Rhodopseudomonas palustris HaA2: one gene and its partner. The protein of the gene in region 2 interacts with the protein of the main gene of each other region in a pairwise test. Links are inferred from orthologs where the notes say so. Each region holds a gene or a part of one and is shown on either strand. Other genes may lie near its edges. The genes, in order: secD and pheT.

What was found.
Region 1: the proteins of pheT (region 2) and secD interact in binary tests that used the Escherichia coli proteins (3 or more experiments, as listed by UniProt). The link is inferred for Rhodopseudomonas palustris HaA2 from one-to-one orthologs.

What each region holds. Positions count from the first base shown.
Region 1 is NC_007778.1:3,106,254-3,121,473, reverse strand. The notes cover bases 3,691-6,601. They hold secD (protein translocase subunit SecD), read left to right. Parts: upstream 3,691-4,300; coding sequence 4,301-5,902; downstream 5,903-6,601. Other genes in these bases: secF (protein translocase subunit SecF), read left to right, coding at 5,928-6,601; yajC (preprotein translocase subunit YajC), read left to right, coding at 3,830-4,258. Also shown: RPB_RS13780 (M23 family metallopeptidase), read left to right, coding at 1-702; RPB_RS13775 (porin family protein), read right to left, coding at 788-2,524; RPB_RS13770 (ATP-binding protein), read right to left, coding at 2,633-3,640; more of secF, read left to right, coding at 6,602-7,031; RPB_RS13750 (Mth938-like domain-containing protein), read left to right, coding at 7,035-7,418; RPB_RS13745 (phytoene/squalene synthase family protein), read left to right, coding at 7,415-8,278; methylenetetrahydrofolate--tRNA-(uracil(54)-C(5))-methyltransferase (FADH(2)-oxidizing) TrmFO, read right to left, coding at 8,469-9,917; RPB_RS24175 (DUF1127 domain-containing protein), read right to left, coding at 10,061-10,213; RPB_RS13735 (DUF2189 domain-containing protein), read right to left, coding at 10,770-11,672; RPB_RS13730 (DUF3597 domain-containing protein), read left to right, coding at 12,130-12,513; RPB_RS13725 (GNAT family N-acetyltransferase), read right to left, coding at 12,627-12,917; RPB_RS13720 (tetratricopeptide repeat protein), read left to right, coding at 13,241-14,182; RPB_RS13715 (DUF3828 domain-containing protein), read right to left, coding at 14,209-14,724; RPB_RS25175 (hypothetical protein), read left to right, coding at 14,860-14,988; RPB_RS13710 (ion transporter), read right to left, coding at 15,042-15,220. UniProt on the Escherichia coli protein: Part of the Sec protein translocase complex. Interacts with the SecYEG preprotein conducting channel. SecDF uses the proton motive force (PMF) to complete protein translocation after the ATP-dependent function of SecA.
Region 2 is NC_007778.1:40,197-55,570, reverse strand. What follows is about bases 6,708-9,772. They hold pheT (phenylalanine--tRNA ligase subunit beta), read right to left. Parts: upstream 9,412-9,772; coding sequence 7,003-9,411; downstream 6,708-7,002. Other genes in these bases: RPB_RS00240 (endonuclease domain-containing protein), read right to left, coding at 9,553-9,772; RPB_RS00250 (flavin monoamine oxidase family protein), read left to right, coding at 6,708-6,820. In the rest of the region: RPB_RS00275 (hypothetical protein), read left to right, coding at 1-94; RPB_RS00270 (hypothetical protein), read left to right, coding at 156-560; mepA (penicillin-insensitive murein endopeptidase), read right to left, coding at 580-1,536; RPB_RS00260 (putative bifunctional diguanylate cyclase/phosphodiesterase), read left to right, coding at 1,909-4,137; RPB_RS00255 (YiiX/YebB-like N1pC/P60 family cysteine hydrolase), read right to left, coding at 4,141-5,064; more of RPB_RS00250, read left to right, coding at 5,390-6,707; more of RPB_RS00240, read right to left, coding at 9,773-10,044; pheS (phenylalanine--tRNA ligase subunit alpha), read right to left, coding at 10,305-11,387; rplT (50S ribosomal protein L20), read right to left, coding at 11,568-11,927; rpmI (50S ribosomal protein L35), read right to left, coding at 12,015-12,215; RPB_RS00220 (hypothetical protein), read left to right, coding at 12,615-13,046; RPB_RS00215 (transglycosylase domain-containing protein), read right to left, coding at 13,177-15,374.

The DNA of each region.
Region 1 (15,220 bases), 3.1 Mb from region 2 along the record:
AACATCGCGCGCCGCAACAACATCTCGCTGAGCGAGCTGGCGCGCTACAATCGCCTCGACACCACTACCCGGCTGAAGCCCGGCATGAAGATCAACGTGCCGGGCAGCCGCGCCACCGCAGCGGCGACGCAAGCCGCCGCGCCGGCCCAGGTCGCCGCCGCGCCGGCTGCGGCGCCGGTCGCCGCACCGCCGGTGCGGATGGCGGCCGCGGTGCCGGCCGATCCGGTGCAGAAGGCGCGTCTGGTTTCGCCGACCGAAACACCGGCCGCAGCCGCGCCCGCCGAAGCCGCGCCGGTCAAGGCGGCCGAGGCTACCGGCGCGCTGCCGAGCTTCCGCTGGCCGGTGCGCGGCCGGGTCATCACCGCCTATGGCGCCAAGACCAACGGCAAGTCGAACGACGGCATCAACCTCGCGGTGCCGGAAGGCACCCCGATCAAGGCGGCCGAGGACGGCGTCGTGGCGTATTCCGGCAACGAGCTGAAGGGCTACGGCAACCTCGTGCTGGTGCGCCATTCCAACGGCTACGTCACCGCCTACGCCCATGCCAGCGAACTGATGGTCAAGCGCGGCGAGACCATCAAGCGCGGCCAGACCATCGCGAAATCCGGACAGTCGGGTGAAGTCGGCTCACCGCAGCTGCACTTCGAGATCCGCAAGGGATCGTCCCCGGTCGATCCGCTCAAGTTCCTCAACGGCGCCTGAGCAGCGCCGTCGAGGGAAGCGTGCCTGACAAGCGAAATGCCCGACCAAAGGTCGGGCATTTTTTTGGCGAAGTGCGGCGCCGCGCCTAGCGGACGTCGAACTTGTAGGACGCCTGCACGAAGGTGCCGTAGCGCTCGACGCGGATCGGCAGCAATTGCGTCGCGACGGGACTGCCGAACCCGGCGGTCTCCACGTCGGTCGCCCACATCGCCCAATAGCGGCCGCCGACACCGACGTTGAACGTCGGAGTCACGTCGTAGCTGAGGATCGCTTCGAGCTGAACGCCGCGTCCCGTTCCCCAGGCCGGGGAATTCTTGTCCGGGACGTCGGTCCGATTGTGGTGGACGTCGAGCGCGGAGATGTGCGCGTAGGGCAGATAGGCCGCGTCGACCGTGAGCTTGGCGCCGGGCGCAATGGTCAGGCTGCCATTGGCTCCGAGCCGCAGCGAGTGCCAATCCTCATGCTGGGTGATCGCGATCTGGCTGGTCGGATCGGGGACGCTGCACGGCGAGGGCAGGCCGACCAGCGCGATCTGCGCGCAGCCGAACGCATCCTTGCGATCACGATAGAAATTGTAGCCGGCGAACACGCCGAGCTTGCCGGTGGCATCGCCGAGCAGATCGATGCCGGCGTCCAGCGTCGCGTAAGCAATCGTGCCGGTCACCTTGCCATGATAGGTGTTCGAATAGGCTGCAGCGAAGTTCGGGTCGGTCGGAAACCAGTCCTCGTCGTTCATCTTGCCCGCGACCAGCCCGCCGCCGCCGGCGAAGCCCTTCAGGAACAGCTTCCGCGGGCTGTCGATCCGCCAGAACACTTCGCCCGAATGACCTTCGCTTTCATAGGTCAGGCGCGAGACCAGATGGTCCTGCTGGGCGTTGACGGTGTTGAGCGTGAGATCGTTCTGATAGCGGCCGCGGCTGTACCAATAGCGGGCGCCGACATCGAACTGCCAAGCCGCCCATGGGCTCGTGGCCGGCGCTTTCACGGGCAGGAGCGGGGTTTGTTCGGCGATGCCGGCGCCGCGTCCGAAGTAATAGTTCAGTCCGAGCTTGACCAGATGCATATCCTGCCGGGCCTGCGTCGCTGCGCCGACGGTGTTGATCAGGCTGGAGGGATCGTTCGGGATCTGAAGAAATCCGCCATCGGGGCTGTCGATCCCGCGACGACCGAACGCCGCATAGTCGTACTCGGCCTTGACGGTCCAGCCGGACGACAACCCGTATTCGAGGCCCGCCCCCACGGTCCAGCCCCAGCGCGTCGCGTCGAGCTTCGCCGCCGGCTGGTTCAGATAGTCGACCGCATTGGTGGTCATGGTCAGGTCGCCCGCCAGAACCGCGGCGCCGCCCTTGAGGTAGGCCAGCGAGCGCCCCTGCGGTCCGAACACGCGACCGATCCGCCCGGTGACGGTGCCGAGCGCGTGCTCGCGGACGCGGCAATTCGCCGACACGAACTGGCCGGAGTAAGCAAGGCAGGTGTCGGTGCCGTCGGCGTCGAGAGCGGATGCGTCCAGTTCGATGCCGAGCACCCAAGGCGAGCCCGGCACTTGCCAATTGTAGCCCGCCTGCAGGCCGGCGAGCGCCTTCGGCACGCGGATGGTATCGCCATAGATCGACGGTCCGTAAGGGTTGTCGACCTTCACCGTTCCAAATCCGGCGCCCAGATGCGCGCCGACATAGAATCCTGTCCAGGTCCAGACGGCGCCTGCGAGCGGAGCTGCAGGCCGCGCGAGATCCGCGGCCTGTGACGTGCCGGACGGCGTGAGAAGCGCGGCTGAAAGATAGAAGACGGATATGCGCACGGCGTTTGCCCCCAAAGTCGCCATCGACATCTGGTCGAGACGACGGCCGCGAGCGACGATCGCCTCGACGAATCGAGGTCGCAGTTTAGGGTCGGCCGGCTTCGCTTGCGAAGCGGAAACTCGCTGCGGCGATTACTTGCCGCCGAGCCGCACCTTCATCCGACCGGCGAGGTCCTGCACGAATTGCCAGGCGACGCGGCCGGAGCGCGAGCCGCGCGTCGTCGACCATTCCAGCGCCTCGCGCTCGAGCTGCTCGTCATCGACCCGAATGCCGTAATGGTCGCAATAGCCGCGCACCATCGTCAGGAATTCGTCCTGGCTGCATTTATGGAAGCCGAGCCACAGCCCGAAGCGATCCGACAGAGATACCTTCTCCTCGACGGCTTCGCCGGGATTGATCGCGGTCGAGCGCTCGTTCTCGACCATCTCGCGCGCCAGCAGATGCCGCCGGTTGGAGGTGGCGTAGAGAATCACATTGTCCGGCCGGCCTTCGATGCCGCCCTCGAGCACCGCCTTCAGCGATTTGTACGAAGCGTCGTTGCCGTCGAACGACAGGTCGTCGCAGAACACGATGAAGCGATCATCCGACTCCCGCAGCAGCGTCATCAGCGCCGGCAGGCTTTCGATGTCCTCGCGGTGGATCTCGATCAGCTTCAGCGTGCCGGCGACGTCGGGCCGCGCGTTGACATGAGCGTGAGCGGCCTTGACCAGCGACGATTTGCCCATGCCGCGCGCGCCCCACAACAAGGCGTTGTTGGCGGGCAGGCCGGTCGCGAACCGTTCGGTATTGTCGATCAGGGTGTCGCGCATCCGGTCGATGCCCTGCAGCAGGTCGAGTTCGACCCGGCTGACCTTGGGAACCGGCGCCAGTCGCCCCTCGGGGTGCCAGATGAAAGCCTCGGCGGAGGCCAGCGTCGCGGCGGCCGGCTGCGCCGAAGTCCCCGCCAAATGCGCCGAAATGCCCTCCAGTGCGCGCGCGATGCGCTCCAGCGTCGATGAATCCGCGGCTGCCGCGGCCGGCCTGGGCGCGGTGCCGCGGCGCTTGGCGGCGGGCTTCTTGGCGGCGGGGCGGGACGGGCGGGCGGATTTGGGGCGGGACGTCTTGGATTGGGTTGTCTTGGATTTGGTTGTCTTGGCCATGCTTGCACTTCCTGTTGCGGCAGCCATATCGGGCTGTGGCAGGCCGGGCAAGCGGCGGAAACGGAGGGCGAATGAGAGGGTTGGCAGCGTTGCAATTGGGACCGCGGCCGCTATAGTCCGCGCGAATTTGCGCCCCCCGGACGTCGCCCTCGCGCCGCGCCGGCTCGCTTCTTTTCACGGGGAATCCGGATGTTTGTTACTCCTGCATTTGCTCAGGCCGCGGCCGCCGGCGGCGACGCCAACAGCATGCTGATGTCGCTGCTGCCGTTCGCGCTGATCTTCGTCATCATGTATTTCCTGATCCTGCGGCCGCAGCAGCGCAAGGTGAAGGAGCACGCCGAACTGGTGAAGAACATCCGCCGCGGCGACACCATCATCACCTCGGGCGGCCTGGTCGGCAAGGTGACCAAGGTGGTCGACGACGACCAGATCGAGTTCGAACTCGCCGACGGTGTCCGCGCGCGCCAGATGCGCCAGATGATCACCGGCGTCCGCACCAAGGGCGAGCCGGTCAAGGACGTTCCCGAGAAGGGCAAGGGCAAGTCCAAGGACAAGGACGCCGACGACAAGGCCGAATCGGCCAAGGACTCGACCAAGGACGACACCGCGTCGAGCTGACGCGGTCGCGGCGCCTTCTCAGGTTTCTGACGGGACAACTCGATGCTGTATTTCACACGGTGGAAGGCGCTGGCGGTCATTGTGACGGCGCTGGCGGTGTGCCTTTGCGCCGTTCCCAACTTCTTCCCCGACCACACCGTGAAGACCTGGCCGAAATGGGCGCAGCGCCATCTGGTGCTGGGCCTCGACCTGCAGGGCGGCTCGCACATCCTGCTCGAGGTCGACGCCAATTCGGTGAGGAAGGACAAGCTCGATTCGGTGCGCGACGATGCGCGCCGGGTGCTGCGCGAAGCCCGGATCGCCTATACGGGTCTGGCGACGAAGGGCGACCAGGTCGAGGTTCGGATCAGCAAGGAGAACGAGGTCCCGACCGCGCTCACCAAGCTGCGTGAGCTGTCGCAGCCGCTCGGTGGCTTGCTCGGCAGCAACGGCCAGCGCAGCCTCGACGTCACCGATGCCGGTGGCGGCTTGATCCGGCTGACCGTGCCGCAGGCGGCGATCGCCGAACGGGTGCGCCAGTCGGTCGACCAGTCGATCCAGATCGTCGAGCGCCGCGTCAACGAACTCGGCACCGTCGAGCCGCTGATCCAGCGTCAGGGCGCCGATCGGATTCTCGTCCAGGTGCCCGGTCTGCAGGATCCGACCCGATTGAAGGAACTGCTCGGCAAGACAGCCAAGCTCGACTTCCGCATGGTGGATTCCTCGGTGTCGCCCGAACAGGCGCAAGCGGGCCGCGCGCCGTCGGATTCCGATGTGCTGATGAGTTCGTCGTCGCCGAAGCAGCCTTACGTCATCAAGAAGCAGGTGCTGGTGTCCGGCGCCGATCTCACCGACGCGCAGCCGGGCTTCGACCAGCGCACCAGCGAGCCGATCGTCAGCTTCCGCTTCAACACCAACGGCGCCCGCAAATTCGCCCGCGCCACCACCGAGAATGTCGGCCAACCGTTCGCGATCGTGCTCGACAACGAGGTGATCTCCGCGCCCGTGATCCGTGAGCCGATCACCGGCGGCTCCGGCCAGATTTCCGGCAGCTTCACCGTGCAGGGCGCCAACGATCTCGCGATCCTGCTGCGCGCCGGCGCGCTGCCGGCGCCGCTGACGATCATCGAGGAACGCACCGTCGGCCCCGGCCTCGGCCAGGATTCGATCGAGAAGGGCGAACTCGCGGCCTATGTCGGCTCGATCCTCGTCATCATCTTCATGCTGCTGACCTACCGGCTGTTCGGCGTGTTCGCCAACATCGCGGTGGCCGTCAACGTGGCGATGATCTTCGGCGTGCTGTCGCTGCTCAACGCCACGCTGACGCTGCCCGGCATCGCCGGCGTGGTGCTCACCGTCGGCATCGCGGTGGACTCCAACGTGCTGATCTACGAGCGCATCCGCGAGGAGCTGCGCGCCGGCCGCAATGCGATCTCGGCGATCGATGCCGGCTTCAAGCGGGCGCTGTCGACGATTCTCGATTCCAACATCACCACCTTCATCGCCGCCGCGGTGCTGTTCTACATCGGCACCGGGCCGGTGCGCGGCTTCGCGGTGACGCTCGGCATCGGCATTATCACCACCGTGTTCACCGCCTTCACCGTGACCCGGCTGATCGTTGCCACCTGGGTGCGGTGGAAGCGGCCGCAGACCGTGCCGATCTGACGCCCATCATCCGAAAGAGCTGCAAGTGACATCGACACAGTGGATTTTGATCGGGCTGGGCGCGTTGGTCGTGGCGCTGACGATCGTCAGCATCATGGGCTGGCTGCCGTCGCTGCGGATCGTGCCCGACGACACGCATTTCGACTTCACCCAATTCCGGCGGATCAGTTTTCCGATCTCGGCGCTGCTGTCGATCGCCGCGATCACGCTGTTCTTCACCCACGGGCTGAACTTCGGCATCGACTTCAAGGGCGGCACGCTGCTCGAGGTCAGGGCTCATTCCGGCGCGGCCGATATCCCCGGGATGCGCGACACGCTGAGCAAACTCGGGCTCGGTGAAGTCCAGCTCCAGCAATTCGGCGGTCCGTCCGAGGTGCTGATCCGCGTTGCCGAACAGCCCGGCGGCGACGCCGCGCAGCAGGAGGCGGTGCAGAAGGTGCGCGGCGCGCTCGGCAATTCGGTCGACTATCGCCGCGTCGAAGTGGTCGGCCCGCGCGTCTCGAGCGAACTCCTGGCCTACGGCATGCTCGGCCTGATGCTCGCGATCCTGGGCATTCTGGTCTATCTCTGGTTCCGGTTCGAATGGCAGTTCGCGCTCGGCGCGATGATCGCCAACGTCCACGACATCGTGCTGACGATCGGCTTCATGTCGATCAGCCAGGTCGATTTCGACCTCACCAGCATCGCGGCGCTGCTGACGATTCTCGGCTATTCGCTCAACGACACCGTGGTGATCTACGACCGCATCCGCGAGATGCTGCGGCGCTACAAGAAGATGCCGATGCCGCAGCTTCTGAACGAGTCGATCAACTCGACGCTGTCGCGCTCGATCATCACCCACGTCACCGTGACGCTGGCGCTGTTCGCGCTGCTGCTGTTCGGCGGCAACGCGATCCACTCCTTCACGGCGGTGATGATGTTCGGCGTGGTGCTGGTCGGCACCTACACCTCGATCTTCATCGCGGCGCCGATCCTGATCTATCTCGGCGTCGGCACGCATCGGCTCGACGATCCGTCGGAAAAAACCGAACGGTCGGAAAAGGCCGCGGCGCTGGCGACACCCGAGGGGGCCGCGATTCCCCAGACGGCCGAGAAGCCGAAGAAGCCTGTGAAGTCGGGGAAGCGCTGAGCTTTGGCGGACCGCCCGGAGATCCCGCATTTTCCGCGCACGGCCTCGGTCGAGGCCTATGGCAAGGGCGGGTTCTATTTCGGCGACATGTCGCATGTCGGCTCGCTGCTGTTCCTGCCCGACGCGGTGTGGGGCTGGGACGTCACCGAGCCGGCCCAGATCGACCGCTATAGCCTGCAGCGGGTGTTCGACAACGCCAACGCGATCGAGACGCTGATCGTCGGCACCGGCACCGACGTCTGGATCGCGCCGCGTCCGCTCCGCGAGCAACTGCGCGCCGTGGGCATCGTTCTGGATACGATGCAGACCGGGCCGGCGGTGCGGACCTACAACATCATGATCGGCGAGCGCCGCCGCGTCGCCGCGGCGCTGATCGCGGTGCCATGAGCGGCAACGCCGGCGACGACGCCGCCGCGGCATTCTGCGCCGAACTGGTGCGCAGCCACGATTTCGACCGCTACGCCGCGACGCTGTTCGTCGAGCCGCCGCGCCGGCGCGCGCTGCTGGCGCTGTACGCCTTCAACGTCGAGGTGGTGCGCGTCCGCGACCAGGTCAGCCAGCCGCTGCCGGGCGAAATCCGGCTGCAATGGTGGACCGACACGCTGGCCGGCACCGCGCATGGCGGCATCGAAGGCAATCCGGTCGCGGCCGAATTGTTGCGCGCGACCGGGCAGCACGGGCTGCCGGTCGCGGCTCTGGCGCAACTGATCGAAACGCATCTGTTCGACCTCTACAACGACCCGATGCCGACGCTGACCGTGCTGGAAGCCTATGCGGCCGATACCGACGGCGCGCTGTTCGCGCTGGCGGCGCGGATCCTCGATCAGGGCTCGGAGGCGGTCGACCATCTCGCCCGCCATGCCGGGGTGGCGCAGGGATTCGCGCGCGCGATCGCGCGGCTGCCGATCGATGCAGCGCGACGGCAGTGCTTCGTCCCGCTCGAGCTTTTGGCGGCGCACGGCAGCAGCGAGGCCGAGGTCTATGCCGGCCGCGCCACACCGGCGCTACGGCTGACGCTCGACGCGCTGATCGCCGAGGCGCAGCGCCATTGCGACGCCGCGCTGCGGCTGCTCGCCGAAGTGCCGCCACCGGCGCGCCGCGCGTTCCTGCCGCTGGCGCTGGCGCAGCGCGATCTCGACCGGCTGGCGCAGCCCGGCACCGACCTGTTCGCGCCGCACGAGCGCTCCCGTCTGGCGACGCTGTGGACCCTGTGGAAGGCGTCGCGGACGCGGGCGTTTCGGCAATAACGACACGCACGGACTCGTCATCCTGAGGCGCTCGCCGTCTTCGGCGAGCCTCGAAGGATGCGGCGACAGGCACCTGCGGCTCATCCTTCGAGGCGGCCGCTGCGCGGCGGCGCCTCAGGATGACGGAGTAGTTGTGGCGGGCGCACAACAGCTGACGCCGCAACAAATGTCGGATGCATCGGCAGAGGCGCTACGCCGCCGCCGGTAGCTTCAGGCTTGCAGCGATCCACGCATCCAGATCCGCCAGCGCGCGGGCGCTGAGCGCCTGTTTCTTGGCGACCGACTTTTCCGGGCCGCGCAGCTTCTTGCCGTCGGGGCCGTGGGTCGGCGCCTGCGCCAGCGGCGGGAACAGGCCGAAATTGATGTTCATCGGCTGAAACGAGCGCGGGCCGGCGTCGATGGTCTCGATATGGCCGCCGGTGATGTGGCCGAGCAGGGCGCCGAGCGCGGTGGTCGGCGGCGGCGTCGTCATGGATCGGCCGAGCGCGTCGGCGGCGGCGCTGAGCCCGGCGACGAGACCGATGCCGGCTGATTCGACATAGCCTTCGCAGCCGGTCATCTGGCCGGCGAACCGCAGCCGCGGCGCGGCGCGCAGCCGCAGGCCGGCATCGAGCAGCTTCGGCGAGTTCAGAAACGTGTTGCGATGCAGCCCGCCGAGCCTTGCAAATTCAGCATTTTCCAGCCCCGGGATGGTGCGGAAGACGCGTTGCTGCGCGGCGTAGTTCAGCTTGGTCTGGAAGCCGACCATGTTGAACAGCGTGCCGAGCTTGTTGTCCTGGCGGAGCTGGACGATGGCGTAGGCCTTGACCGTCGGGTTGTGCGGATTGGTGAGCCCGACCGGCTTCATCGGCCCGTGGCGCAGCGTCTCGCGGCCGCGCTCGGCCATCACCTCGATCGGCAGGCAGCCGTCGAAATACGGCGTGTCCTTCTCCCAGTCCTTGAAATCGACCTTGTCGCCGGCGATCAGCGCGTCGACGAAAGCGTCGTACTGCTCGCGATTCATCGGGCAGTTGAGATAGTCGGCGCCGCTGCCGCCGGGGCCGGCCTTGTCGTAGCGCGACTGGAACCAGGCGATCGACATGTCGATCGAGTCGCGATGCACGATCGGGGCGATGGCGTCGAAGAACGCCAGCGCGGATTCATCGGTCAGCGCGCGGACCGCCTCGGCCAGCGCCGCCGAGGTCAGCGGGCCGGTGGCGACGATGACGTTGCCCCAGTCCTCCGGCGGCAGGCCGGCGATTTCCTCGCGGCGGATCTCGATCAGCGGATGCTCGGCCAGCGCCTTCGTGACGGCGGCGGAGAAGCCGTCGCGATCGACCGCCAGCGCGCCGCCGGCCGGGACCTGATTGGCGTCGGCCGCGCGCATCACCAGCGAGCCGAGCCGGCGCATCTCGGCGTGCAGCAGCCCGACCGCGTTGTTGGCGGCGTCATCGGAGCGGAAGGAATTGGAGCAGACCAGCTCGGCGAGGCCGTCGGTCTTGTGCGCCTCTGTCGAGCGATGCGGCCGCATCTCGTGCAGCACGACGCGCACGCCGGCGCGCGCCAATTGCCAGGTGGCTTCGGAGCCGGCGAGGCCGCCGCCGATGACGTGAACAGGCTGGTTGGACGCGGGTTGGGGAGGGGGCGCGGCAATGATCATGCGCAACAGCTAGCGCGTTTCCGCCCCGGGTCAAATCCGTTTCGGCGGTCGCGGCCAGGTCAGGGCGGCCGATCAGCATGGCCCGGATACGACAACGCCCGCAGCGATGCGGGCGTTATCCGAGAACAGGTCGGGTCGGACGGTCAGCCATTGAAGTGACCGGACGCCACGCGCGGGATGTCCGAGCGGTCGAGTCCGATATCGGCCAGTTCGCGATCACTGAGCTGCGAGAGTTCAGCGAGATTGCGCTGATAATCCCGGAACGCCCGGAGGGCGCGGATGAGCGAAAGCAACATGGTAGTCTCCTTAGTTCACGGTTCAGTTCTTCGTCGGCCGAACCGTTGAAAGGAATATAGGGCAGAGTCGGCGCAACCAGCAGCGTAAATGCTGCACCGCAGCTAGGCGATATGGACATACCTTTGGGAAGGAATGATTAACCCTTCCGCGCCGAGCTGCGTGGAGCGCGCATGGGACGCGCCCACCATCGTCAGCGGCTCACCCGCGCACTAAGGTCTAATCCCAGGAAATATACTGCATATCAGCGGGCTGACGGCACGTCGCGCGCCTGATTTTTTAATGGGATGATGAAATCCAATTCCGGACGACGAGTTAATCGGCCACAGCAATTGCGACTTATTCTATGCGTTAAACGCATGATGAACGGGTGTTCAGGGCGATGATGGTTTGATCTATCGCAATGCACAACACCGAATTGCCGCGGTGTCGGGGTGCAGCCGGTGTCCGAGCCATCCGGCCGTCCGGTTGTGTTGTGATCAAATCGGCACCGGCCGCACCGACAGCAGGCGCGCAGGATGACGATTCGCGTGGGCGTCATCCTGCCGGCGCTGGCTTCTAGCCCGCCTTGCGCTTCCACTGCAGCAGCGTCGCGGGGAAGTCGGCCGCGGAACGCTTGATCGGGTTCGGCGGGGGAATCTGCGGCGGATGCGGATTGGGCTCGATCACCTTGCGGTAGAGATGCCAGGTGGCGTGGCCGAGCAGCGGGATGACCACCGCGAGGCCGAGGAAGGCCGGCAGCGAGCCCAGCACCAGCAGCGCGGCCACGATCAGGCCCCAGGCGGCGATTTCCAGCGGATTGCGCGCGGCGACGCGCAACGACGCCGTCACCGCTGCGCCGACCCCGGCCTGACGGTCGAGCATCATCGGAAACGCCACCACGCTGACGCACAGCGCCGCGACCGCGAACATGAAGCCGACACCGCAGCCGATCGCGATCAGGCTCCAGCCTTCCGGCGTGGTCAGCACACGGGTGACGAAATCCGGGATCGCCGCCGCCGGCGCATGGCCGAAGGTGGCGACATAGATGCCCTGCGCGGTCGCGATCCACACCCCGAACACGGCGAACAGGATCGCGCCGAGCCCTAGCATCGCCCCGATCGACGGCGAACGCAGCACGTCGACGGCGTGCCACGCCGAGGCATCCTCGCCGGCCTTGCGTCGGCGGCTCAGTTCGTACAGCCCGAGGGCTGCGAACGGCCCGATCAGCGCGAAGCCGGCGGCGAGCGGAAACAGCAGCGGCAGCACCGAATAGCCGAGCACAAGCCGCGCCAGCACCAGGCCGAGCACCGGATAGATCACGCACAGCATCACGGCGTGGCTGGGCACCGCCTTGAAGTCGTCCCAGCCGCGCCGCAGCGCGTCGTGCAGGTCGGCAAGAGCGATACGATGAACCGACGGCTCGGCCGCCGCGCCGATCGGGCGGGCGTCACTGGCTTCGGCAGGATAGATCGTGGCCATGCTCGTTTCTCCCGTGTGGGCACATGTGACGGCACGTGCTGTGGACCGGATCCTTCGCCGGATGAGGCGGGCCGGGCTTGGTTCGGTGCGGACACGAGCAGGAGCACTTCAATCAGACGCGAGAGCAACGAGCGAACTGGTCCTGTGACCTGGGCTTTGCCGCGACCTGTGACGATAGCCTAACGCCGATCGCACCCGCTGGTTGCTCACGCTTCGGTGAGAGCGGATTTGTCGCGGCGCCGCGCGGCGCAGTTAGTTGCGGCGCCGATTAGTTCCACCAGGGTCGGGCTGTTTGCGTGCAGATGCGAACAAATAATTAGTTCATTCGCGCTGCACCATCCCCGGCTTCACGGCGTTGACATATTTGGCAAGCTCGCCGCGACGCGGTAGCTTCGCCTGCCGGGCGCGGCGCAAATCGTCGTGGCCAGGCCAAGAGTCCCTTACCCTGGAGAGACGAATGAGCATTTTCGGCAAGATCATGGGCGCGATTTTCGGCAGCAGCGCGGACGCCGCGCCGGGCGGCAGCGCAGGTACGAGCACGGCCGCTCCGGGAACCGCGCCGGCGCCGGGGAGTTCGGGTGCAACCGTCGATGTCGCCCCGATCCTCGACCAGGCCGTGAAGGCCAAGGGCGAGAAGCTGGAGTGGCGCACCTCGATCGTCGACCTGATGAAGGCGCTGGATATCGATTCCAGCCTGTCGGCGCGCAAGGAGCTCGCCAAGGAGCTCGGCTACACCGGCGACACCGGCGACAGCGCCAGCATGAACATCTGGCTGCACAAGCAGGTGATGGCCAAGCTCGCCGCCAATGGCGGCAAGGTGCCGGACGATCTGAAGGATTGATCGCGCCCACCACGCCGAGGGGCCCGCGAGCGGGCCTCTCGTTTGGGCAGGTTTGTTTCGGCGCGATGGATGGCGCCGATCCGGGGCGCCGGCGGTAGCCGACCGCGACCGCGCTATCGGATCAGGTCGGCATATTCCGGATGTGCGTCGAGATAATCGGCGACGAAGCCACAACCCGCGGTCACCTTCAGCCCCTCGGCGCGCACCAGATCCAACGCGCCGCGAACCAGCCGCGAGGCGATGCCGCGGCCGCGCAGCGGTGGCGGCGTCTCGGTATGGGTGATGACGACGTGGCCGTTGACGCGCCGATAGTTCGCAAACGCGATCTCACCATAGGCATCGAGCTCGAAGCGGTTAAGCGCCTTGTTGTCGCGCACGTTGGCCGCGATCGTCGTCTCGCTCATGTCGTTCCCCTATGTCAGTCGATGATTTCACAGGCGATATCACGGTCGATGATCTCACCCGCCACCGCAGCAGCGTCGATGGCCTTCAGGTGGAGTCTCGAACCTTGATGTCAAGGCAGGCGTGACGTTGTCTGCTCGCCCTCGCATCGACGCGCACTGTGAATCGAAGGTCCGACGTTAAAGCCATAGTGAAATGCCGGACGCAATCCGGGCAATCCCTGAGGTCGGCATTCCGGATGCCGCCTTGGCGCGGTTGCGACACCGTGAACCGCAACCGCGCAGCCTGCGACAAAGCCGTCAACGCAGGCGCGAGGGAAACCGACATGCGATCTCACATGGTCTCGTCGAATGTCGTGGCGGTCGCGCTGTTCGCGTTGCTGTCGCAAAGTGCCGCGGCCGAGGACGCCGCGTGGAAAGGCTGTGTCGGACTGCAGGGCTCTCCGGCGGAGCGCGTCGCCGCCTGCAGCACGGTGATCGAGACCAACGCCGAAACTGGCCGGCGGCTGGCGGCGGCGTATTGCAACCGGGGCCACGGCCTGACCGAACAGCGCAAGCTCGACGAGGCGATGGCCGATCTCGAAGCGGCGGTGCGGCTCGATCCGGGATTCGCCTGCGCCTACAACAATCGGGGCCGGGTCTATGCGTTCAAGGGAGAGGGCGATCGCGCGTTGGCCGACTACGACGAAGCAATCAGGCTCGATGCGAAATTCGCGCTGGCCTACAACAACCGCGCCATGATCTGGCTCGCCCGGCGCGACCCCGACCGCGCACTGGACGACCTCTCCGCGGCGATCACAGCGGACCCGGGGCTCGCCGTCGCTTACGGCAATCGCGGCCACATCTACTATCAGCAGCGCGACATGGCTCGTGCGCTGGCGGATTTCGACGCCGAGATCGCCTTGCGGCCCAACGTGCTCGCCTACATCAATCGCGGCAATGTCCATCGCGACACCGAGCAACTCGACCGCGCCGCCGCGGATTACGGCGAGGCGATCCGGCTGGCGCCGGAGGACGCCCGCGGCTGGCGCAATCGGGCGCTGATCAAGCTGTACCAGGGCGACAACAAGGGCGGCCTCGCCGACTACGACAAGGCGCTACGCTACGATCCGGCCGACGTGTTCTCCTGGAACAACCGCGCCCAGGCCAGGATGCGGCTCGGCGACCGCAGCGGCGCGATCGCGGATTTCCGCAAGGCGCTGGAATTGCGGCCGGGCCTGCAGACCGCGCGGGATTCGCTGAAGCGGCTCGGCGCTGCGGTGAACTGATCGCAGCGCTGCCTCGATCGATACCGTCAGCGCTTGAGCGAGTCGGCCAGCAATTTGCGCACCGACCACGCTTCGCCGTCGACCGCGCCGCGGATGTCGTCGATCCGCCAGTGGCCGCCGTCGCGGACGAAGTCGTAGCGGATCACGCCGTCCTCCGCCTTGTCGCGCGGCTGGCTGCCGGTGAGGGTGACGGCGAGCGTCGCGCTGGCGTCGTCCTCTTTCTCGACCTTGATGGCGAACGCCTTGATGTCGGGGTCCTGCGAATTGCTCACCGGATCGAAATCGACCGGCCCGATGTCGTCCTTCGTTCTCGCCTCGGCCCTGGTCCACAGCGCGGCGAAGGATTTCGACAGAATCTTCGCGCGACTCTTCGGGCTGTTGACCAGATCGCTGCCGCCGGGGGAGGAGGCGGTGTAGAGCCTCGTCAGCAGCGCCGTCGGATCATTCGCCGGCGGCTTGGCCGGCGGCGTGGCCTGCGCCAGCGCGGCGGCGGGAACGGCGAGGGAAGCGGTGGCGATCAGGAACGTGCGGCGGCTGAGCATGGCGACCCCGGAACAATGATGCGGCGCGCTTATAGCGCACAAGCCCGGTGTCCTGTCGATATCCCGCGCTGCATCCGGCGAACGATGCTATGCAGCCATCGACGCCGCATCGGCGAACCGCCTCGGGAGACCACCATGGCCAATGAAAAGGGCCCCAATGTCAAGAAGAAGCAGAAGTGCAAGAACTGCGAAGGCAAGGGCACGCTGAAGAAGGGCGACAAGGTGGTGACCTGCCAGCGTTGCAAGGGCACCGGGCTGCGCTGATCCGCGCGCATGATCCCGAAAAGTGGAGACCGGTTTTCGGACAAGATCATGCCCTATGTGAGCCCATCGTCGGGAATGTTCAGCACGGTGCCGCAGGCCTTGCAGTGCACTGCGTCGGCATCGTGGCGCTGCAGCCCGCAGACCGGGCAGGGAAAGCGCACCTTGTTCGGGCTGATCAGCGCCCGCGCCAGATTGAAGAACAGCGTGACGCCGAAGATCATGATGGCGACGC
Region 2 (15,374 bases):
CGTCAAGGCCGGCCAGGAAACCACGCCGGTGCCGCTCGCCGGCATCGACGCCGCGCTCCGCAAAGCGGCGGAATGCGACGGCAAGGGGGGGTGAGTGAGCGATTGATCGCGCGCCGCGACCGGATCGCCGATCGATCATGCAAGGGAGAAAGTTAATGAAGATGTCGGGAGCCCGTTTGGCCGCTGTCGCCGTGGTCGGCCTGGGCCTGGGGATCGGCTACGCGAACCCCGCCTCCGCCCAGGTCATCAATCAGCGCCAGGAATATTATCAGGCGCGCTGGGACTGGAAGGGCGTGCACAAATCCACCCAGGATCCCAACAATATCAGCTTCATCCAGTTCAAATCGCCGACCCAGGCGGTGTACTGCTACAAGAAAGCGTGCCGAAACGTGAAGCTCCAGAAGGTGCCCGGTGGCGACCTGACATTCTCGGTCAACGGCAAGGACTATTTCGAGATGAACATCGTCAATTCGACGCGGATCAACGGCCGTTTCTGGACCGACATGACGCCGCCGGCACGCTCACCCGACGCCACCGCGGTGTTCGTGCGCAAGCCATGATCGTCGGCGGCCTCGCCTGCTAGTCGATCTTCTTGTCGGGCGCGTTCAGCACGGCGCGGCATTCCGCCGGCAGTTCGGCGAGGGTGAGCTGGCGCTTCGGCTTCGGCGGCACTTTCGGCGGCTTGGGATGCAGCACCGCGTCGGAGAACCAGTAGGCGAGGTCGGCGGGCGCGCAGCCCTCGCCTTGCGGAGTTTCGGGTTGCGCCTCGCAGCCGGCGAGACCGGGCGGGCATTTGATGCGGATGTGGAAGTGGTAATCATGGCCGTACATCGGCCGCACCTTGTTGAGCCAGCCGCGGTCGCCCTTGGCCTCGCGGCACAGCGCCTTCTTGATCGCGGCGTTGGCGAAGATGCGCTCGACTTGAGGCTCCTGCGCGGCGGCGCGGATCACTTTCCAATGCGTCGGCGTCCAGGCCGCGGGATCGATGTCGAGCCGGTCGCGGCGCACCATCATCACCGCCGACATCTCCTCGCGCTCGTTGCGCGACAGCTGCCGGTTCGGCATCGGCGTCAGCCAGATGTCGGCGTCGAGCCCGACCTGATGGCTGGCGTGGCCGGTCAGCATCGGCCCGCCGCGCGGCTGCGACATGTCGCCGACCAGAATGCCCGGCCAGCCGGCGTCGCTGTGCGCCTTCCGCGACAGCCGCGCCACCAGATCGACCATCGCCGGATAGGCGTAGAACCGATTGCGCGACAGCCGCATCACCTGCCAGGTCTTGCCGGTGATCGGCAGCGCCTCGGCGCCGGCAAGGCAGCCGCGGGCGTAGAACCCGATCGGCCGCGGCGGCAGCGCGGCGGGCAGATACCGGCGGCCGAACAGTTCGCGCGCGGCGAGTTCGGGATCGTTGGGGTTGGCGAGCGGCGGCAGCGGCTTCGGATCGACCGTGCCCTTGTCCTGCGCCCACGCAGACGGCACCGAGGCGCCGAGCAGCGCGGCGGCCAACAGCCATCTGGCGGGAATCGATCGGCGACGCATCGCCGCCTTATAGCCGACCCAGGAGGCTGGCGAAATCGGGGGGCTGGCGATCGGGCGGGATCGCGAGCCATCCCGCGGCCGAAGGTCTCGATGTTAATGCCAAACTAACCCTCCGGGTGGTTGGCGCGAATTCAAGCTGACGATCCGTCTCCGCACAAGTCTTGTGCAGATCGCGCACAAAACTGCGATCGGATGGCAGAATAGGGTTCCCCGTCTTGTCGCGAGGCACCGGGCGACCGTCTGTGTCTGCCTCATCAACGGGCATTTTCGCCGTGATCGCGCCCGTCGATGCAAATGCCGCTGAAACCGTTACATAATTTTTTCAGATACATCCTGCACAACCGGTTCGCAAAGTGCGTATGGGGCGTGGGAATGCCGCAAATCCGGCTGAAGACAAGCAAGACATCGAAAAGATGCACGGTCGCGCGTAAGCCAAAGCCAAGCCGCTCCGCGACGAAAGGCCCCAAGCCATTGCCGCGTCCGAAGCGGCCGTCGCGCGCCGCGGCGGTCGCCGATCGCGAGCGCGCCGTCGCGGTCGCGCTGGACGAGGCCCGCAAGTCGCACGAGCGGCTGCGCGAGGCGATCGACATCCTGCCGCAGGGCATCGTGTTTCTCGACTCCGAGGGCCGCTACATCCTCTGGAACAAGCGCTACGCCGAGATCTACAAGGCCAGCGCCGATCTGTTCAAACCCGGCGCGCGGATCGAGGACACGATGCGTGTCGGCGTCGCGCGCGGCGACTATCCGGAGGCGGTCGGCCACGAGGAGGAATGGATCGCCGAGCGGATGCGGCGGCTGTTCGACCCGGGGCACAGCCACGAGCAGGTGCTCGCCGACGGTCGCTGCATCCGGATCGAGGAACGCACCACCTCCGACGGCGGCGTGATCGGCCTGCGCGTCGACATCACCGAGCTGAAGCAGCGCGAGGCGTCGTTCCGGCTGATGTTCGAGGGCAATCCGGTGCCGATGATCGTGTGCTCGCTGAAGGACGAGCGCATCGTCGCGGTCAACGACGCCGCGGTGCTGCATTACGGCTATTCGCCCGCCGAATTCGCCGGGTTGACGATCCGTCGCCTGCAGGCGTTCGGGACCGAGTTGCCATGGTCCGGCGAGCAGACCAACGAGGAGCGCGCGGCGCGGACCTGGACGCACGTCAAGGCCGACGGCTCGCTGATCGATCTGGCGGTCTATGCGCGCCAGCTCACCTACAATGGCGAGCCGGCCGTGCTGCTGGCGCTGATGGACATCACCGAACGCAAGCGCGCCGAGATGCGGCTCGCCTTCATGGCGCATCACGACGGCCTGACCAAGCTGCCGAACCGCAGCCTGCTGCGCAAGCGGCTCGACGAATTGCTGGCCAAGACCCGGCGCACCGGCGACAAGATCGCGGTGCTGTTCATCGGCGTCGATCATTTCAAGGCGGTGAACGACACGCTCGGCCACGCCATCGGCGACAAGCTGCTGCGCGGCATCGCGCGGCGGCTGCGTTCGACGCTGCGCGAGGAGGATCCGCTGGCGCGGCTCAACTCCGACGAATTCGCGGTGATCCAGACCGGGATCAAACGACCCGAAGACGTCACGCTGCTGGCCAAGCGGCTGCTGAATGCGATCGCCGAACCGTATCTGCTCGAGGGCCATTCGGTGGTCGCCGGCGCCAGCATCGGCATCGCGGTCGCGCCGCTCGACGGCGACGATTCCGAGAAGCTCTTGATGAACGCCGGCATGGCGCTGTCGCGTGCCAAGACGGATTCGCGTGGCAGCTTCAGCTTCTTCGAGCCGGACATGGACGCCCGCGCGCAGTCCCGCCGCAAGATCGAGACCGAGCTGCGCGCGGCGTTGCGTCACGAGGTGCTGCGGCCGTACTACCAGCCGCTGATCGCTCTGAGCGGCGGCGGCGTCACCGGCTGCGAGGCGCTGGTGCGCTGGCCGCATCCGGAGCGCGGCATGGTCTCGCCTGGCGAATTCATCCCGGTCGCCGAGGATACCGGCCTGATCAACGCGATCGGCGCGCAGGTGCTGCGCGCGGCCTGCCGGGACGCCGCGCGCTGGCCCGGCGACATCAGCGTCGCGGTCAATCTGTCGCCGCTGCAGTTCCGCGTCGGCAATCTGATGGCGACGGTGATGGATGCGCTGAAGCAATCCGGCCTGCCGCCGCGCCGGCTCGAACTCGAAATCACCGAGACGCTGCTGCTGGAGAAGAGCAGCCAGGTGATCGCGACGCTGCACGCGCTGCGCGCGCTCGGCGTCCGGATCTCGATGGACGATTTCGGCACCGGCTATTCGTCGCTCAGCTATCTGCGCAGCTTTCCGTTCGACAAGATCAAGATCGACCAGTCGTTCGTCCGCGGCGTCAGCGACAATCGCGAAGCCCAGGCGATCGTCCGCGCCATCATCAGCCTCGGCATGGGGCTCGGCGTCACCATCACCGCCGAAGGCGTCGAGACCGAAGCCGAACTGAACTGGCTGCGCGCGGAGGGCTGCCACGAGGCGCAGGGCTTCCTGTTCAGCCCGGCGCGGCCGAACGACGAGCTCAGGGACCTGCTCGATCGGCAGGGCACGGCCGGCGGTGCGTTCCCGGTCAGCGCGTCGCGCGTCGCGTAGCGGCTAGTTCGCGGGTTCCCGGGCCGGCGTCGGAGCGGGCGCTTGGTGATGGAGGGCGGTATCCATCACTTGCGCATCGCAAGCCGCCGCTTCCGCGTCAGCCGGCGCAGGAACGAGCGGCGGCGCCGGGTCCAGTCCGTCCTGAAAGGTACTGAACGGGCCCGCTACCTCCGCGAGCGGCTTCTGCTTGTCGGCCCAGTGCAGCGCGGTGTAGTCGAAGCCGTTGACGATGGTCGGCTTCACCACTTCGAAATACGGCGAGATGTCGAAGTCGCGCGGCATGTACAGCGACGAATCGCGGATGTGCAGGATCTCGCGGCGCGCGGCGCGGCTGCCGGCCTTGGTGATCTTGGGCAGGATCGGGTAGCGCACCGCATCGAACGCCTGCGCGATCAGCGCCGAGCAGATGATCTTGGTCGGATCGCCGGAGCCGAGCGCGATCATCCGTCGGCGCCAGCGCTGCGGCACCGGCATCGGTACCAAATAGCGCATCAGGTCGATGATGTTCTTGGTGTCGTAGCCGAAGCCGATCCGGTTGATGGCGTAGCGGCACACGGTGTGGCGGTCCTCGTGCGACAGGCCGACCGGGCGGCAGATCCGCGTGTGATAGTTCAGATGCCGCGACAGCGGCGACGACGAGACGCCCTCGCCGATATTGGCCTCGATCAGCACATGCGGCTCGCCGTCGGGCTCGGCCGCCCCGTCGATCGGGCCGACATACAGGGCCGCATGCGACCAGGTCGATTGGGTCAGATATTTGATGATGCCGGAGATCCGCGCATTGCCTTCGACCAGCAGCACGTCGCCGGGCTGCATGATGGTGCGCAGATGGTCGGGATCGCTCGGCGTGAACGGCTCGTAGCCCGGCTCTTCCTTCTGCAGATAGCCGGCGATGACCTTGCCGATGGCATCGAACACAATGCCCATCCGTTCACTCCCGCGACGTCGTCACGCTCTGTTGGCCGGCTCATCATTGTGGAGAGCCGTTGCAATTTAGTTCATCGGTTCCGCCGCCCGTATACCGATCGTTGCCCATGGCCGTTGCCGCGGTGCAGCGATTCCGGCAAGTTGCGAGGCGAACATGGGCATTGTGCGGCGTCGCGACGCAACCGGGCGCAGCCCGGAAACCGGGCGGAGTCGAAGGTTTTCAGCGCCGTTTGGGGTTAGACTGACGATCGCGCCCCGGCGCAGGACAAGGCCGGGTTGTGCCGCTTCGCAGCGGCCCGGCACAGACATTTTCGGAAACCATGACATGACAATTTCCCGACGCCGCTTTCTCGGAGCCACCGCCGGCCTGGCCGTCGCGCCGATGTTCGGGGGCCGCGCATCGGCGGCGCTGCCGCGCGAGGTCGATGTCGTCGTGGTCGGCGCCGGCGCTGCCGGCATCGCGGCGGCCCGGCGGATCGCCGCGAGCGGCCGCAAGGTGATCGTGGTCGAGGCTGCGGCGCAAATCGGCGGCCGCTGCCAGACCGACACCACCAGCTTCGACGCACCGTTCGATCGCGGCGCGCGGTTCCTGCACAATCCGGACAGCAATCCGCTGGTGCGGCTGGCGCGCAGCGAAGGCTTCGAGATCGCGCCGGCGGCGCCCGGGCAGAAAGTCCGGATCGGCCGCCGCAACGCGCGGGCGCGCGAGACCGAGGACCTGCTCGCCACCATGGTGCGGGCCAGCCGGGCGCTCGGCGACGCCGCCCGCGGCCGGGCCGACGTGTCCTGCGCCGCGGCGCTGCCGAACGATCTCGGCGACTGGACGGCGACGGTCGAATTCGTGCTCGGCCCAGTCGCCACCGGCAAGGACCTGAAAGACCTCTCGGCGATCGACGGCTTTCGCGCGCAGGATCGCAACGCCATCATCGGCGTGCGGCAGGGATTGGGCGGGCTCCTGGCCCGGCTTGCAGCGGCGCTGCCGGTGACACTGTCGACGCCGGTGACGCGGATCGTCTGGAGTGGCCGCGACATCGGCGTGGAGACCGCATCGGGCAAGATCGCGGCGCGCGCGATCATTCTCACCGCCTCGACCAATGTGCTGAGTTCGGGCGCGATCGCGTTTTCGCCGGAGTTGCCGAAGCGCCAGCTCGATGCCGCCGGCAAGCTCGGGCTCGGCAGCTACGATCGGATCGCGCTGTCTTTCAAGGGCAACCCGCTCGGCCTGTCGCGCGACGAGATGATGATCGAGCGAAGTGACAGCGCCCGCACCGCGGTGCTGAGTGCCAATGTCAACGGCTCGTCGCTGTGCACGGTCGATGTCGCCGGCGCCTTCGGCCGCGATCTGTCGGCGCAGGGCGAAGCGGCGATGCAGGCGTTCGCGGTCGAATGGTTGAGCAAGCTATTCGGCAGCGACATCGCCGCAGCGATCGACCGCAAGGCGGCGACGCGCTGGAACGCGGCGCCTTATGTGCAGGGCGCGATGTCGGCGGCGGCGCCCGGCGGCGCGGCGTCGCGCAAGGTGCTGGCCGAGCCGCTCGGCAATCTGTTCATCGCCGGCGAAGCCACCAGCGATCTGATGTGGGGCACCGTGCTGGGCGCATGGGAGAGCGGCGAGACCGCCGCCGACGCCGCGCTGAAGCGGATCGGCCCGGCAAAGCCCGCCGCCGCCGCGGAGAAGCCGCAGCGCAAGCCGAAGCCGCGTCGCCGCAATCAGGAAGCCACCGGCTCCGCCGATCGCTGGCCGGGCAGCCGTTGATTACAAGCACGACGTCATCCTGAGGTGCCCGTTTGTCCGCGCGCAGCGCGGGCGAACGGGCCTCGAAGGATGGCCGCAGGCACCCGTTGCGCATCCTTCGAGGCGCGCAAGAGCGCGCACCTCAGGAAGACGGCCGTGCGTGAGGCATAAGACGGAGCAGAATTAGTCTCGGTGCGACGAATTCAGCCGCGCAGCACGCCGCCGGTCTTCTTCGTCACCTCGGCGACGATCTTCGCGCCGACTGCGTCGATTTCCTGGTCGGTCATGGTCTTGTCGCGCGGCTGCAGCGTCACCGCGATCGCGATCGACTTCTTGTCGGTATCGATGCCCTTGCCCTCGTACACGTCGAACACGCCGACCGAGGTGATGAGCTTCTTGTCGATGCCCTGCGCGGCACGGACCAGGTCGGCAGCCGCGACCTTGCGGTCGACGATGAAGGCGAAGTCGCGCGACACCGGCTGGAACGCCGACAATTCCAGCGCCGGCTTGGCGCGGGTCGGGCGCTGCTTGGCGTCGGGGATCTTGTCGAGGAGCACCTCGAACGCCACCAGCGGTCCGTCGGCGTGCAACTGCTCGAGCACGCGCGGATGCAGCTCGCCGAAATAGCCCAGCACATTCTGCGGCCCGATCTGGATCGCGCCGGAGCGGCCGGGATGCAGCCAGGCGGGCAATTTATTCGTCGCGATCTGCAGCCCCGCCATCGGCGCGCCGGCCGCCGCCAGCACAGCGAAGGCATCGGCCTTGGCGTCGAGCGCGCTCGCTTGCGCCGAGCCCGACCAGTGCCGGCCGAGACCCTGCGCGGAGGCGACGCCGCGGCGCACGCCGCTCGCCGCGATGAATTGATCCTGCGGCCGGTCGCCCTTGAAGATCTGCCCGACCTCGAACAGCGCCAGATCCGGGATGCCGCGATCGGCGTTGGCCTGCGCGGCGGCGATCAGCCCAGGCAGCAGGCTCGGCCGCATGTCGGAGAGATCCGCGGCGATCGGATTGGCCAGCGCCAATTCGGGCTGGCCGCCGCCGAAGGCTTCGGCGCTTGGTTTGGAAATGAACGACCAAGTCACCGCCTCGGTCAGGCCGCGCGCGGCCAGCGCGCGCTTGGCGCGACGGGTGCGGGTCTGGATCTGGGTCAGCACCGGCTTGCGCGGTGCGTCGCCGCGCTCGAACGGCGTCATCGGCACCTTGTCGACGCCGACGATGCGGACGATTTCCTCGACGATGTCGGCCTTGCCGTGGACGTCGCTGCGCCACGACGGCACCGCGACCTTCACCACCGCGCCCGAGCCCGCCACCATGAAGCCGAGATGCGTGAGAATCCGGCGCACTTCCACGAACGGCACTTCGATGCCGGCGAGCCGCTTCACTTCGCTGAGCGGGAAATCGATGATGCGGTCGTCGCCGAACGCCTTGCCGACCACGACGGCCTCCGACGGCGTGCCGCCGCAGAATTGCATCACCAGATGCGTCGCGAGGTCGAGCCCCGGCACCATGAAGGCCGGATCGACGCCGCGTTCGAAGCGATAGCGAGCGTCGGTGTTGATGCCGAGCCGGCGGCCGGACTGCGCGATATTGATCTCGTTCCACAGCGCGGATTCGATCAGCACGTCGGTGGTGTCGTCGGAGCAGCCGGAGGCTTCGCCGCCCATGATGCCGGCGAGCGATTCGACGCCGTGGGCGTCGGCGATGACGCAGACGTTGGGGTCGAGCGTGTAGCTGCGGCCGTCGAGCGCCAGCAGCGTCTCGCCGTCCTTGGCGCGGCGCACGACGAGATCGCCCGAGACCTTGGCGGCGTCGAACACGTGCAGCGGGCGCGAGCGGTCGAAGGTCAGGAAGTTGGTGATGTCGACCAGCGCGTTGATCGGGCGCAGCCCGATCGCGGTGAGCCGCTGCTGCAGCCAGTCCGGCGACGGGCCGTTCTTGACGCCGCGCACCAGCCGCAGCGCGAAGCCGGGGCAGAGCTTGTCGTCTTCGACGCTGACCTTCACCGGGCAGGGGAAGTCGCCCTTGATCGGCTTGATCGACGGGTTCTTGAACTTGCCCATGCCGGCGGCGGCGAGATCGCGGGCGATGCCGGAAATGCCGGCGCAGTCCTGCCGGTTCGGCGTCAGATTGATGTCGAGCACCGGATCGCCGAGCCCGGCCCATTCTGCAAAGCCCTGGCCGATCGGCGCATCCGCCGGCAGCTCGATGATGCCGTCGTGGTCCTCGGAGAGCTCAAGCTCGGCGGCCGAGCACAGCATGCCGCGGCTCTCGACGCCGCGGATGTTGCCGATGCCCAGCGTGATGGCCTTGGCCGGAATGAAGGTGCCGGGCGGCGCGAACACGGTGACGAGGCCGGCGCGCGCATTCGGGGCGCCGCACACCACCTGCACGGGCGCGCCCGCGCCGGTGTCGACGCTGCAGACCTGCAGCTTGTCGGCGTTGGGATGCTTCTCGGCGGTCAGCACCAAGGCGATGGTGAACGGCGCCAGCGCCTTGGCCTTGTCTTCGATGCCCTCGACCTCGAGCCCGATCATGGTGAGCTTGTCGGCGAGCGCGTCGAGCTGCTCGTCGGTGTCGAGATGGTCTTTCAGCCAGGAGAGGGTGAGTTTCATCGGGTGTGACTTCCGTCTGGCGCTGTGCGTGTGTCGTGCTGAAATGAAGGACTGCGACCCGCATCGCCCTCACCCCAACCCTCTCCCGCAAGCGGGAGAGGGGGCGCGTCGTGCCGGATGGAGGGGGCGCGTGTCATGCTGTTAGTCCGCATCGTCCGTTGAATGACGCTGCTTTGAAGTTGTTTGGTCAGGTCGCTGCTTGGCCTCGCGCGCGGCGCGCTCCCTCTCCCGCTTGCGGGAGAGGGTTGGGGTGAGGGCCCTTGCCGCTAGCTCGGTCGCGATGCTCTGCAACACCCCGTCACGATTACTCATCACGTCGGCATTGCTAAAGCGAATCACCCGAAAGCCGCGCGCCTCGATCGCCGCCGTGCGGGCCGCGTCAGCGCGCTCGGCAGCGTCCGCAAAATGCTGACCGCCGTCGATCTCGACCACCAGCTTCACCGAATGGCAGGCAAAGTCGGCGATGAACGGCCCGATCGGCACCTGGCGCTTGAACGAAAACCCACCGAGGCGCTTGTCGCGCAGCTCGCCCCACATCAGCCGCTCGGCGTCGGTCGACTTCTTCCGCAACTCGCGCGCATGGCGGCGCAGGCTGGGCGACACTTTCCAGGTCGGCTGCTTCGAATCGTCCATCGCAAGCTCCGTCCCCGTGTCGCCCTCACCCCGACCCTCTCCCGCAAGCGGGAGAGGGAGCGCGTCGTGCGGTGTTGCAGGGCTTTGAATCATCTCAACTACAAATCTTTCTCAACTGACAGCGCCTGCGTTCAGGCGATCAATCCCGACAGCCGCGGCCTGCCCCCTCTCCCGCTTGCGGGAGAGGGCTGGGGTGAGGGCGACGCTTGTCGCAGCCTCCACGTCCAGCACAACACAGACAGCGCCTGCGAGTACCAAGCTCACGAACTCAATCCGCCCGCCAGCGTCGGGATATCCAGCGGCTTGAAGCCGTAATGATTCAGCCAGCGCGAATCGGCTTCGAACAATTGCCGCAGATCGCTCATGCCGTATTTCAGCATCGCGATGCGGTCGATGCCCATGCCCCAGGCGAAGCCCTGATAGACGTCGGGATCGAGGCCGCAGGCGGTGAGCACGTTGGGGTGCACCATGCCGCAGCCGAGAATCTCCAGCCAGTCCTCGCCCTCGCCGAAGCGGATCTCGTCCTTGCCGCGGCGGCACTGGATGTCGACTTCCAGCGACGGCTCGGTGAACGGGAAGAACGACGGCCGGAACCGCATATTGACGTTGTCGACCTCGAAGAACGCCTTGCAGAATTCGTGCAGGATCCACTTCAGATGACCGAGGTGGCTGCCCTTGTCGATGACGAGACCCTCGACCTGATGGAACATCGGCGTGTGGGTCTGGTCAGAGTCGCTGCGATAGGTGCGGCCCGGACAGATCACGCGGATCGGCGGCTTCTGGCTCAGCATGGTGCGGACCTGCACCGGCGAGGTGTGGGTGCGCAGCAGCAGGCGCGAGCCGTCGTCCTTCGGGTTGAAGTAGAAGGTGTCGTGCATCTCGCGGGCCGGATGGCCCTCGGGGAAGTTCAGCTTGGTGAAGTTGTAGTCGTCGGTCTCGATGTCCGGACCTTCGGCGATGGCGAAACCCATGTCGGCGAAGATCGCGGTGAGTTCGTCCCAGACCTGGCTGAGCGGATGAATCCGGCCGGCTTCGGCGAGCGGTTCACGCAGCGGCAGGGTGACGTCGATGGTCTCGGCGGCGAGCTTGGCGTCGAGCGCGGCGGCCTTCAGCACGTCGCGCCGCGCGGCCAGCGCCTGCGTCACCGCATCCTTGGCGAGATTGATCGCCGCGCCCTCGGTCTTGCGCTGCTCGGGGTCCATCTTGCCGAGCGTGGCGAGCAGCGCCGAGACGGAGCCCTTCTTGCCGAGCGCGGCGACGCGCACCGCTTCCAGCGCGGCCTCGTCGGAGGCCGCGGCGATGTCGGAGAGGATTTGAGATTGCAGAGTCGAAAGGTCGGTCATGGCGATCCTTCTCGGATGCAGAACCGGCCTCTCGTCCGTCATGCCCGGGCTTGTCCCGGGCATCCACGCCTTGCGGCGTGGCCAACAGAAAAGACGTGGATGGCCGGGACGAGCCCGGCCATGACGAATTCACTGCGTGCACAGACAGGCGCGACCGGGGACGCCTGTTGTGAGACGACCTCAGGCCGCGAGCGCGGCCTTGGCCTTCTCGGCGATCGCCTGGAACGCTGCCGGTTCGGTGATGGCGAGGTCCGACAGCACCTTGCGGTCGACGACGATGCCGGACTTCGACAGGCCGTTGATGAACACGCTGTAGGTCATGCCGAACGGGCGCACCGCGGCGTTGATGCGCTGGATCCACAGCGCGCGGAACGTCCGCTTCTTGCGCTTGCGGTCGCGGAAGGCGTATTGGCCGGCCTTGTCGACCGCGGCCTTGGCGGCGCGGATGGTGTTCTTGCGGCGGCCGCGGAAACCCTTGGCGGCCTTGTAGACTTTCTTATGCTTGGCGTGAGCCGTCACACCGCGTTTGACGCGAGCCATGACTGATCTCCTTCATCTGAAATTGGTTTGCTTGGCCGCGCGGACGCGGCCCGATGAGGCTGCCGCGCAGAGGCGCGGCGTGAACGGTCAGGCGTTCGGCAAGAAATACTTCTTGATGTTGTCGCCGTCGGTCTTGAAGATCACGCGGGTGCCGCGAAGCTGACGGATCTGCTTCTTGGTGCGCTTGATCATGCCGTGGCGCTTGCCGCGCTGGGCGGACATCACCTTGCCGGTGGCGGTGACTTTGAAGCGCTTTTTGGCGCCCGATTTGGTCTTCAGCTTGGGCATTTGGCTCTCCTATGCCACGCGCAAAACGCGCCGGTGAGGCGCTGCGCAGGCTCAAAATGCTCGTTAGAGCGTTGAAGTTGCTCGATTTATTCTCTCGCGAGAAAAACCGGCAGGCTCATCGCCACGGCAGCCCTTGATCAGCCGGGCGACGAAGGTTGCGCTTATGGCAGAGCGCGGCCGGATTGGCAACGCATAACGCCGGCGATCGCGTGCCGGCGCGCTCGGCTCGGCGGCGGAAATTGCGGCGCGCAGCCGAACCTTTCGGCGCATCGCCACGTCGCATCATCCGTAGACAGTTTGCGTCGACACCTCTTATCGGCAGGCGCAGGATCGCAGCATCCGCGCCGCGGCCGGCAAGGTCGGTACCGGCCGGTCGTAGGTTCAGCTTCGGAGATGATCATGACGTCCTCAGCCTGCTCTCATTCCGGACCGCCCAACCGCGGCATTGCTCGGACCGGCCTGTTGGCCGCCGCAGCCGTCCTGGCTCTGGCACTCGTGGCCGTGTCCGGCGACGCCGAGGCGGCGAAGCGGCGCGCTTCCGTCGGGCATTTCGACGGCACCTGGAACGTGGTGTTCGCCACCCGGGCCGGCAATTGCAGCCCGACCTACAGCGCGCCGTTCGCCGTGCAGGGCCGCCGCGTCGCCTCGGCCGGCGGCGGCAAGGTCACGGGCGGCATCACCGGGGGCGGCAATGTCGCGGTCCGGCTGTCGGTCGGCGCTTCGGTCGCCAATGGCCGCGGCCGTCTGTCGGGCAATTCGGGCACCGGGATCTGGAGCGGCCTGATCCAGGGCGACCGCTGCCGCGGCGTCTGGCAGGCGACGCGGGGCTGAGGCCCGAACGCGGTCGCCGCGAGCATCAACCCTCCCCCTCCAGGGGAGGGTAAAGAGAGCGCCGCCGCAATCCTCGACATCAGGGTGAGGGTGGGGGCGATGCGAGCACGGCCCTCATTGCGGGCGAACGCTATCGCCCGAACAGCCGGTCCATCAGCCAGCCGTCGAGGCCGCTGTCGGCTTCGGGGCGGACATTGGCGCGGGCGGGCTGCGGGCGAGCGGCGCCGGAAGCCGCAGGGATGTTGACGATCTGGGTTTCGCCGCGCGGGCCGGCCTGCGCGATGGTGCCGCCGGCGGAGGGGCTGCCTGCGACCAGCGGGCCGCCGCTCCAGCCGCCGCCGGGTAGCGGCTGCGGCGCGGTGCCTTTCAGCGCCTCGCGCATGAAGCGGGTCCAGACGTCGACCGGCAGGCCGCCGCCGGTCGCCTTCCGGGTCGGCGAATTGTCGTCATTGCCGAGCCAGACGCCGGTGACCAGCGTCCCGGTGTAGCCGATGAACCAGGCGTCGCGGAAATCCTGGCTGGTGCCGGTCTTGCCGGCGGCGGTCCAGCCCGGAACGTCGGCCTTCTTCGCGGTGCCGGACTGCAGCGTCTCCCGCATCATGGTGTTCATCATCGCCACCGCACGGGCATCGACGACGCGGTTCGGCGGATCGTTCGGCCGGGCATACAGCAGCTTGTTGCCGCTCGCGGTGCGGATCCGGTCGACGACATGCGGCGACGCCGCCAGCCCGCCATTGGCGAAAGGCGCATAGGCGCCGACCAGCTCCAGCACCGACACTTCCGAGGTGCCGAGCGCGATCGAGGCGTTGGCCTCGAGCTTGGAGGCGATGCCGAGCCGGTGCGCGGTGCGCACCACGTTCTTCGGCCCGACCTCGAGCCCGAGCCGCACCGCCACGGTGTTGAGCGACATCGACAGCGCCTGGGTCAGCGTCACCGAGCCGAAGTACTCATGGGTGTAATTCTCCGGCCGCCAGCCCTTGACGTCGAGCGGCGCGTCCTGCCGGATCGTCTCCGGCGTCAGCCCGGCCTCGATCGCCGTGAGATACACGAACGGCTTGAATGCCGAGCCCGGCTGCCGCTTGGCGGTGACGGCGCGGTTGAACTGGCTCTCGGCGTAGTTGCGGCCGCCGATCATCGCCCGCACCGCGCCGTCCGGCGTCATCGCCACCAGCGCGCCTTGCGAGACCTTGAACTTGACGCTCTTGGCGGCGAGTTCGTCGATGATCGCGGCTTCGGCTTCCGCCTGCAGCTTCGGATCGATCGAGGTCTCCACCACGATCGACTGATCGATCTGTCCGACCAGGTCGTCGAGCACCTCGCCGATCCAGTCGGCGACGTAGTTGATGGTGCCGGCGCCGGTCGGCTTGACGGTGTAGACCGGGTTGGCGATCGCGGTGCGGGCCTGCTTGTCGGTGATGAAATCGGCGTCGGCCATTGCGGCGAGCACCAGCTGGGCGCGCTTCTCGGCGCCCTCCGGATTGCGGTTCGGCGCCAGCCGCGACGGCGATTTGACCAGGCCGGCGAGCATCGCCGCCTCGACCAGGGTGACGTCCTTGGCCGACTTGCCGAAATATTTCTGCGACGCCGCCTCGATGCCGTAGGCGCCGGAGCCGAAATACACCCGGTTGAGATACAGTTCGAGAATCTCCGCCTTGGAATGCTTGCGCTCCAGCCACAGCGCCAGTTCGACCTCCTGCAGCTTGCGCATCAGGGTGCGGTCCTGGGTCAGGAACAGGTTCTTGGCGAGCTGCTGGGTGAGCGTCGAGCCGCCCTGCGACACGCCGCGATGCAGCACATTGGCGATCGCGGCGCGGCCGATGCCGATCGGATCGACGCCGAAATGCTGATAGAAGCGCCGGTCCTCGATGGCGATGAAAGCCTTCGGCAGATAAGGCGGCAATTCCTTCAGCGCCACATTGGTGCCGGCCATCTCGCCGCGCACCGCGAGCTGACTGCCATCGGCGGCGACGATGGTAATGGTCGGCGGTCGCTTCGGAATTTCCAGCGACTGGATCGGCGGCAGATGCGCGCCGACCCAGACCATCAGCCCGACCACCGCCAGCACCGCCCAGATGCCGGCGACGGCGGTCCAGTACACGGTGCGGGTGACGAGGCGGCGCAGTCCGCCTTTGCTGCGGGATTTTCCGCGCGGCTTGCGCGACCCGCCGCCGCCCGAGGATCTGGCGGGTTGCGCTTTGGCAGCTCTGGGCTTTTTCGGCCGGTCGTCGTCGGCCACGCTGATCCGGTCCTGCGGGTTGAGGCGCAGGCCGGACAGCGAGTCGGCCAAGCCGAATTTCGGCTCCCGCCGTTCGCCGGCTTTCTTCTTGC